3 regions of the Vibrio sp. 970 genome follow, and region 3 is predicted to be linked to each of the others. Evidence: predicted binding sites of a transcription regulator. Region 3 holds the regulator's gene; each other region holds the start of a gene.
What was found. The regulator MetJ, encoded in region 3, represses methionine synthesis genes. The targets are predictions, from matches to a motif close to TTAGACNTNTANANGTCTAA.
Positions count from the first base shown of each region.

Region 1: the regulator MetJ is predicted to act here: its motif matches at 1,314-1,333, upstream of metK (methionine adenosyltransferase).
Region 2: the regulator MetJ is predicted to act here: its motif matches at 1,261-1,280, upstream of R7Q11_RS09005 (MetQ/NlpA family ABC transporter substrate-binding protein).

Region 1 is NZ_JAWOTW010000009.1:18,803-21,078, forward strand. Features, by position in the region: gene metK (methionine adenosyltransferase) at 80-1,234, opposite strand; gene tkt (transketolase) at 1,550-2,276, shown strand, end outside.
Region 2 is NZ_JAWOTW010000005.1:43,732-46,007, reverse strand. Features, by position in the region: gene R7Q11_RS09010 (hypothetical protein) at 66-341, shown strand; gene R7Q11_RS09005 (MetQ/NlpA family ABC transporter substrate-binding protein) at 437-1,240, opposite strand; tRNA gene R7Q11_RS09000 (tRNA-Ile) at 1,504-1,579, opposite strand; gene rpoD (RNA polymerase sigma factor RpoD) at 1,735-2,276, opposite strand, start outside.
Region 3 is NZ_JAWOTW010000024.1:1,937-4,212, forward strand. Features, by position in the region: gene R7Q11_RS22740 (malic enzyme-like NAD(P)-binding protein) at 1-709, shown strand, start outside; gene metJ (met regulon transcriptional regulator MetJ) at 822-1,142, opposite strand; gene R7Q11_RS22750 (O-succinylhomoserine (thiol)-lyase) at 1,368-2,276, shown strand, end outside.

The DNA.
Region 1 (2,276 bases), on a different contig from region 3:
GAAATGGCTGGATAAAAGTTGCTGAAAATAAAAAGCCCCCGCCATAGGCGAGGGCTTGATTGATTCTTGCTTGGCTTGATTATTTGATGCCAGCGAAATCGCGTAGAAGTGCAGCTTTGTCTGTCGCTTCCCACGGGAATTCTTCACGACCGAAGTGACCGTATGCCGCTGTCTTCTTGTAGATAGGTTGAAGAAGGTTAAGCATTTCTTGTAGACCGTATGGACGTAGGTCGAAGAATTGACGAACCGCTTCAATGATGATGTCGTGAGGTACTTTCTCAGTACCGAACGTTTCCACCATGATAGACGTTGGATCAGCAACACCGATTGCGTAAGAAAGTTGGATCTCACAACGGTCAGCCATGCCTGCCGCTACGATGTTTTTCGCTACGTAGCGTGCTGCGTATGCTGCACTACGGTCAACTTTTGATGGATCTTTACCAGAAAACGCACCGCCACCGTGACGAGCTGCGCCGCCGTAGGTATCTACGATGATCTTACGACCAGTTAGACCACAGTCACCCATAGGACCACCGATTACGAAGCGACCGGTTGGGTTAATGAAGAAGTTTGTTTCTTTGTTGATCCACTCAGAAGGTAGCACTGGCTTAATGATCTCTTCCATTACCGCTTCACGCAGGTCTGAAGTTGAGATTGAATCACAGTGTTGAGTTGAAAGAACAACCGCGTCGATACCAACGATGTTACCTTGATCGTATTGGAATGTTACCTGAGATTTTGCATCAGGACGCAACCAAGGTAGTGTGCCGTTTTTACGAACTTCTGCTTGCTTTTGAACAAGACGGTGAGAGTAAGTAATTGGCGCTGGCATTAGTACTTCAGTTTCGTTACAAGCGTAACCAAACATGATGCCTTGGTCGCCTGCACCTTGTTCTTTAGGGTCAGCTTTATCAACACCTTGGTTGATATCTGGCGACTGTTTACCGATTGTGTTTAGTACCGCACAAGAATCTGCGTCAAAGCCCATATCTGAATGTACGTAGCCGATTTCACGAACGGTTTCACGAGTTAACTCTTCGATGTCTACCCATGCTGAAGTCGTGATTTCACCACCCACCATTACCATACCGGTTTTAACGTAAGTCTCACATGCAACACGAGCCTTTGGATCTTGCTCTAGAATCGCGTCAAGAACCGCATCAGAAATCTGGTCTGCAATTTTATCTGGATGACCTTCTGATACTGACTCAGAAGTAAACAGGTGCTTAGCCATGTTAGCTCCACTATATCTGGTTTAAAACTGGGGAATGATAAACTCTCCAGCGCAAATTAATACTAATTTTTGTAGGTGTATCTACATCTAGACGTCTATTCTAAATTTGATTGCTCGAATTACAAGCTCTTTTTTGGTTTTTGTTATAACCAAACGTTTGCCTGATTTATTGATAATTTTAAGAACTTCGAACGATTTGGCGCGAAAGGTGCAATATTTGTGAGGTTTTGGACTGGAAAACGTTTGCACACCCAACAGGGCTTTGAGAGAATTATGACCTACTTTTCGTTTCGCTTAATGTACTCAGGAGCAGACATGTCGTCTCGTAAACATCTTGCCAATGCAATTCGTGCTCTAAGCATGGATGGTGTTCAACAAGCTAACTCAGGCCACCCAGGCGCACCAATGGGTATGGCTGATATCGCTGAAGTTCTTTGGCGCTCTCACCTAAACCATAACCCTTCAAACCCAGAGTGGGCCGACCGCGATCGCTTTGTGCTGTCAAACGGTCATGGGTCAATGCTTATTTACTCTCTACTGCACTTAAGCGGTTACGAGCTATCTATTGACGATCTGAAAAACTTCCGTCAATTGCACTCAAAAACCCCAGGTCACCCAGAGTACGGCTACGCGCCTGGTATCGAGACAACAACGGGTCCTCTAGGTCAAGGCATCACTAACGCTGTTGGTATGGCGATCGCAGAGAAAGCACTAGCGGCACAGTTCAACAAAGAAGGTCACGATATCGTTGACCACTTTACGTATGTGTTCATGGGTGACGGCTGTCTAATGGAAGGCATCTCGCATGAAGCATGCTCTCTTGCTGGGACGTTAGGTCTAGGCAAACTGATCGCGTTCTGGGATGACAACGGCATTTCTATCGACGGTCACGTTGAAGGCTGGTTCTCTGACGATACACCTAAGCGTTTTGAAGCGTACGGCTGGCATGTAATCCCAGCAGTCGATGGTCACGACTCAGACGCGATCAACGCAGCAATTGAAGCAGCAAAAGCGGACCCACGTCCTACGCTTATCTGTACCA
Region 2 (2,276 bases), on a different contig from region 3:
ATCAAGCTCACTTGTTTCTTATGAGCGTAAGTTAGTATGACTTATTGCTAGAAGGAATTAGTATCATGGCATACAAGCACTTTGTTAGAGAACTACTGGGTTTAGCGATTGTTGTCTCTGTCGTCTTTGGCGTATTAGGCGTGATGTTAGAGCTCTTCGCACTGACGGCACTTTGGGAGCATCAGCAAACGATAGCCGATGTTTTCTTCCATGAATCTCTCTACTTCATCGTATTTTTAATCCCACCATACTTCCTCTGGAAGTTGATTAACCGTCCTGAATTGGTTTCTGCTGACCAAGCTTATTTGGCAATGAAGTTAGAGGCTGAAAGTCGACAATGAGTCGATTTAGTGAGTAATGAAAAGAAGAGGCTATGAGAAAACATTAGCCTCTTTTCTATCTGATTCGTGGGGCAAAGTATTCGCTGCTTTATTGATTAAAAAGCTGCTTCGATTGTGCCTTTGAAAGTGCGATCGAGATAATCACGAATCGCTTGAGATTGATAAATAGAAACGAACTTTTTATACGCTTCATTATTTTTGTCTGCGTCACGAGTGGCGATGACCATGACTGCTAATGGGGCGTCTTTTGCTTCAAGATAGATACTTTGTTTCTTCGGATCTAAACCAGAAGACATTACGTAGTTCATTGTAATCGCAGCCGCGTCCACATCATCTAATGTTCTTGGTAGCTGAGCGGCATCTACCTCGACAAATTCAAATGATTTTGCGTTTTTTGTGATATCAGTTAGGGCGGCTTTATGGCCAACACCCTGTTTCAGCTCAATTAAACCTGCATCGGCGAGTAGCAACAGACCACGACCACCGTTGGTAGGGTCATTTGGAAGCGCTATACGTGCATTGTTTGGAAGCTCTTGCAGTGAGCGATACTTATTGGAATAAAGCCCCATACGCATAAGAATGGACTGACCAATTGATACTAATTGGGCGTTATGGCTACTGTTGAAGTTGTCTAAAAATGGCTGGTGCTGATAGCTATTAATATCGATGCTACCATCGCTAAGAGCGGCATTAGGTGTCACGTAGTCAGAAAACTCAATGACTTCGACATTCAAACCTTGCTTCGCTGCCTCCTTCGCTACCGCCTCGACTACTTGTGCATGTGGTCCAACTGTCGCGCCCACTTTAATGACAGAGTCATCTTTTTCTCCACAAGCGCTTAAGCCGACTACTGCCGTGAGAATCAAAGCTAGTTTCTTTAAGTGACCAATACTTTTCATTGTAGCTCCATTTTTTTGTTTTAGACGTCTATACGTTTGTATGTCCATCCTATCAGAAGTTGTCTGAGGGTCAATGGTTTAAATCACGAGCGGACATTTTGTTTCATTGCTACATATAGAAAGCCAGATAATAGTTAAAGAAAAGGGGAAGAGGAAAAGCTATTACGAGGTTAATGACGAGTTACCGCAACCGAAACTGTACCCAAAGATATAAGATACAAAAAAAGCGTAGTAGGTATTAACCTGCTACGCCTTTCGGAATATGGTGGCCCCTCGCAGACTTGAACTGCGGACCAATCGATTATGAGTCGACTGCTCTAACCACTGAGCTAAGGGGCCTTAATAGGACAACGATTATAGGGGAAGCGTTGCAAGGTGTCTAGATACCAACTAGGGCAATTGCGCTTAGTTTTTATCCACTTAGAACAGTAGATAATAAAAAAGGTGACCTAAAGTCACCTTTTTTGATTTCTAAAAGCTTGTATGCGCTGCGATTATTCGTCTAGGAAGCTGCGCAGAGTCTCTGAGCGGCTTGGGTGGCGAAGTTTACGTAGTGCTTTTGCTTCGATCTGACGGATACGCTCACGAGTAACGTCGAACTGCTTACCAACTTCTTCTAGAGTATGGTCAGTGTTCATGTCAATACCAAAACGCATACGAAGTACTTTCGCTTCACGTGGCGTTAGACCTGCAAGCACGTCTTTTGTTGCCACCTTAAGGCTAGTTGCAGTTGCAGAATCTAGCGGAAGTTCTAGCGTTGTATCTTCGATAAAATCACCTAGATGCGAATCTTCGTCGTCACCGATTGGTGTCTCCATTGAGATAGGCTCTTTAGCGATTTTTAGAACTTTACGAATCTTGTCTTCTGGCATTTGCATGCGCTCTGCCAGTTCTTCCGGTAGTGGCTCGCGACCCATCTCTTGCAACATTTGACGAGAAATACGGTTTAGCTTGTTGATCGTTTCGATCATGTGTACCGGGATACGAATCGTACGTGCTTGGTCCGCGATTGAACGAGTGATTGCCTGACGGATCC
Region 3 (2,276 bases):
TCAAGGTAAGAAACTTGAAGATTCAACAATTGTTTGTCTTGGCGCTGGCGCTGCCGCTGTAGCGTGTATGGAGCTTCTGATCAAATGCGGTGCAATGCGCGAAAAAATCTACATGCTAGATCGCAAAGGTGTGATTCACACTCGTCGTGATGACCTTAATGAATATAAGCAGTTATTTGCGAACAATACAGATAAGCGCACACTAGAAGACGTAATTGAAGGTGCAGATCTGTTCCTAGGTGTATCTGGTCCAAACCTATTGCCAGCGGAAGCGTTGAAGTTGATGGCAGATAAGCCAATCGTATTCGCATGTTCTAACCCGGATCCTGAAATCAAGCCGGAACTTGCTCACGCAGTTCGTGATGACTTGATCATGGGTACTGGCCGTAGTGATTATCCTAACCAAGTTAACAACGTATTGTGTTTCCCATTCATTTTCCGCGGTGCTCTTGATGTGCGTGCAAGTGAAATCAATGATGAAATGAAACTTGCAGCCGTTGAGGCGATTCGTGAGCTAGCAAAAGAGCCTGTACCTGAAGCCGTATTGAAGGCTGCAGGTGTTGATAAGCTAGAGTTTGGTGCGGACTATATTATTCCAAAACCAATGGATTCACGTTTGCTACCACGTGTTGCAAAAGCGGTTGCTCAGGCGGCGGTTAATTCAGGTGTAGCTCGTATCGAGATGCCTGAAAACTACATGGCAGAGTAATATATCTTTCAGATGTGATACACAAAAATGGGACGCTATTGCGTCCCATTTTTTATGTCATTCATTTGGCTCGAGGCAAGAGTTATTACCTGAAACCTCTTATCAGGCTTTTTTATTCTTCGTCGAATGACTCAAATTCGATGCCCATTTCCGTCATCAGCGCTTTTACTTCTGTTGGAATATCATCAGGACGGTCTTTACGAAGGTCTTCATCTGTCGGAAGTGGCTGACCTGTGTACGCGTGCAAAAATGCCTCGCATAGCAATTCACTATTGGTTGCATGGCGTAAGTTATTGATCTGACGGCGAGTACGCTCATCAGTTAGCACCTTTAAAACTTTTAGCGGGATAGAGACGGTAATTTTTTTTACTTGTTCGCTTTTTTTGCCGTGCTCTGCATATGGGCTAATGTATTCGCCATTCCAGTCAGCCATTGCACACCTTCATTTATGTAATCGGTTAAAAATAATTTAGGTGCTGATTTTAGCTGCATTTACCGCCATAAGCAAAGACATATAGACGTCTAGAAGTGTTGACGTCTCATTTTTTGACGAGTAAAGTGAACATAACAGCAAAGGAAGCGTGTTGATCACTTTATGTTACTCATTAGATATAGCGCATTCCTATTTAGAAGTCATTACCCGTGAAAGGATACACCCATGAGCACTCGCAAACCTGCGACCATTGCAGTACGCACTGGTATTGAATCAGACAGCCAATATCATGCTGTCGTTCCACCTATTTATCTTTCCACTAACTATGGTTTTCCTGCTTTTGGTGAAGTGCCCAAGTATGATTACACACGATCTGGTAATCCAAACCGCGGACTGTTGGAAAGTGCGCTATCTGAACTTGAGTCTGGAAAAGGAGCGGTTGTTACTAACTGCGGTACGTCGGCATTAAATTTATGGGTTTCCGCTTTTCTCGGCCCAGATGATCTCATTATTGCTCCTCACGATTGTTATGGTGGTACCTATCGTCTTTTTAATACCCGAGCTAACAAAGGCGATTTTAAGGTTCAGTTTGTCGATCAATCAGACGAACAGGCTTTAGATGCTGCATTGGCACAAAAACCAAAACTCATTTTGCTAGAAACTCCGTCAAACCCTCTGGTTCGCGTAGTGGATATTGCAGCTACTTGTGAAAAAGCGAAACAAATCGGCGCGTTAGTTGCGGTGGACAATACCTTTTTGACACCCGTGTACCAAAAACCTTTAGAGCTAGGTGCGGATTTTGTTATCCACTCCACAACAAAGTACATCAACGGTCATTCGGACGTAATTGGTGGGGTAATCATCACCAACACAGAAGCGCATGCAGAAGAGCTTGCATGGTGGGGTAATTGTATTGGTGCAACGGGCACACCTTTCGATAGTTACATGACACTGCGAGGTATTCGTACGCTTGCTGCTCGTATGAGAGTACATGAAGAGAGCTCACAGCAGGTACTAGCTTACCTACAGAAACAAGCGTTAGTTAAAACTATCTATCATCCAAGCCTGCCGGAACATCCAGGTCACGACATTGCTAAAAAGCAGCAAACGGGCTTTGGCTCTATGTTGAGTTTT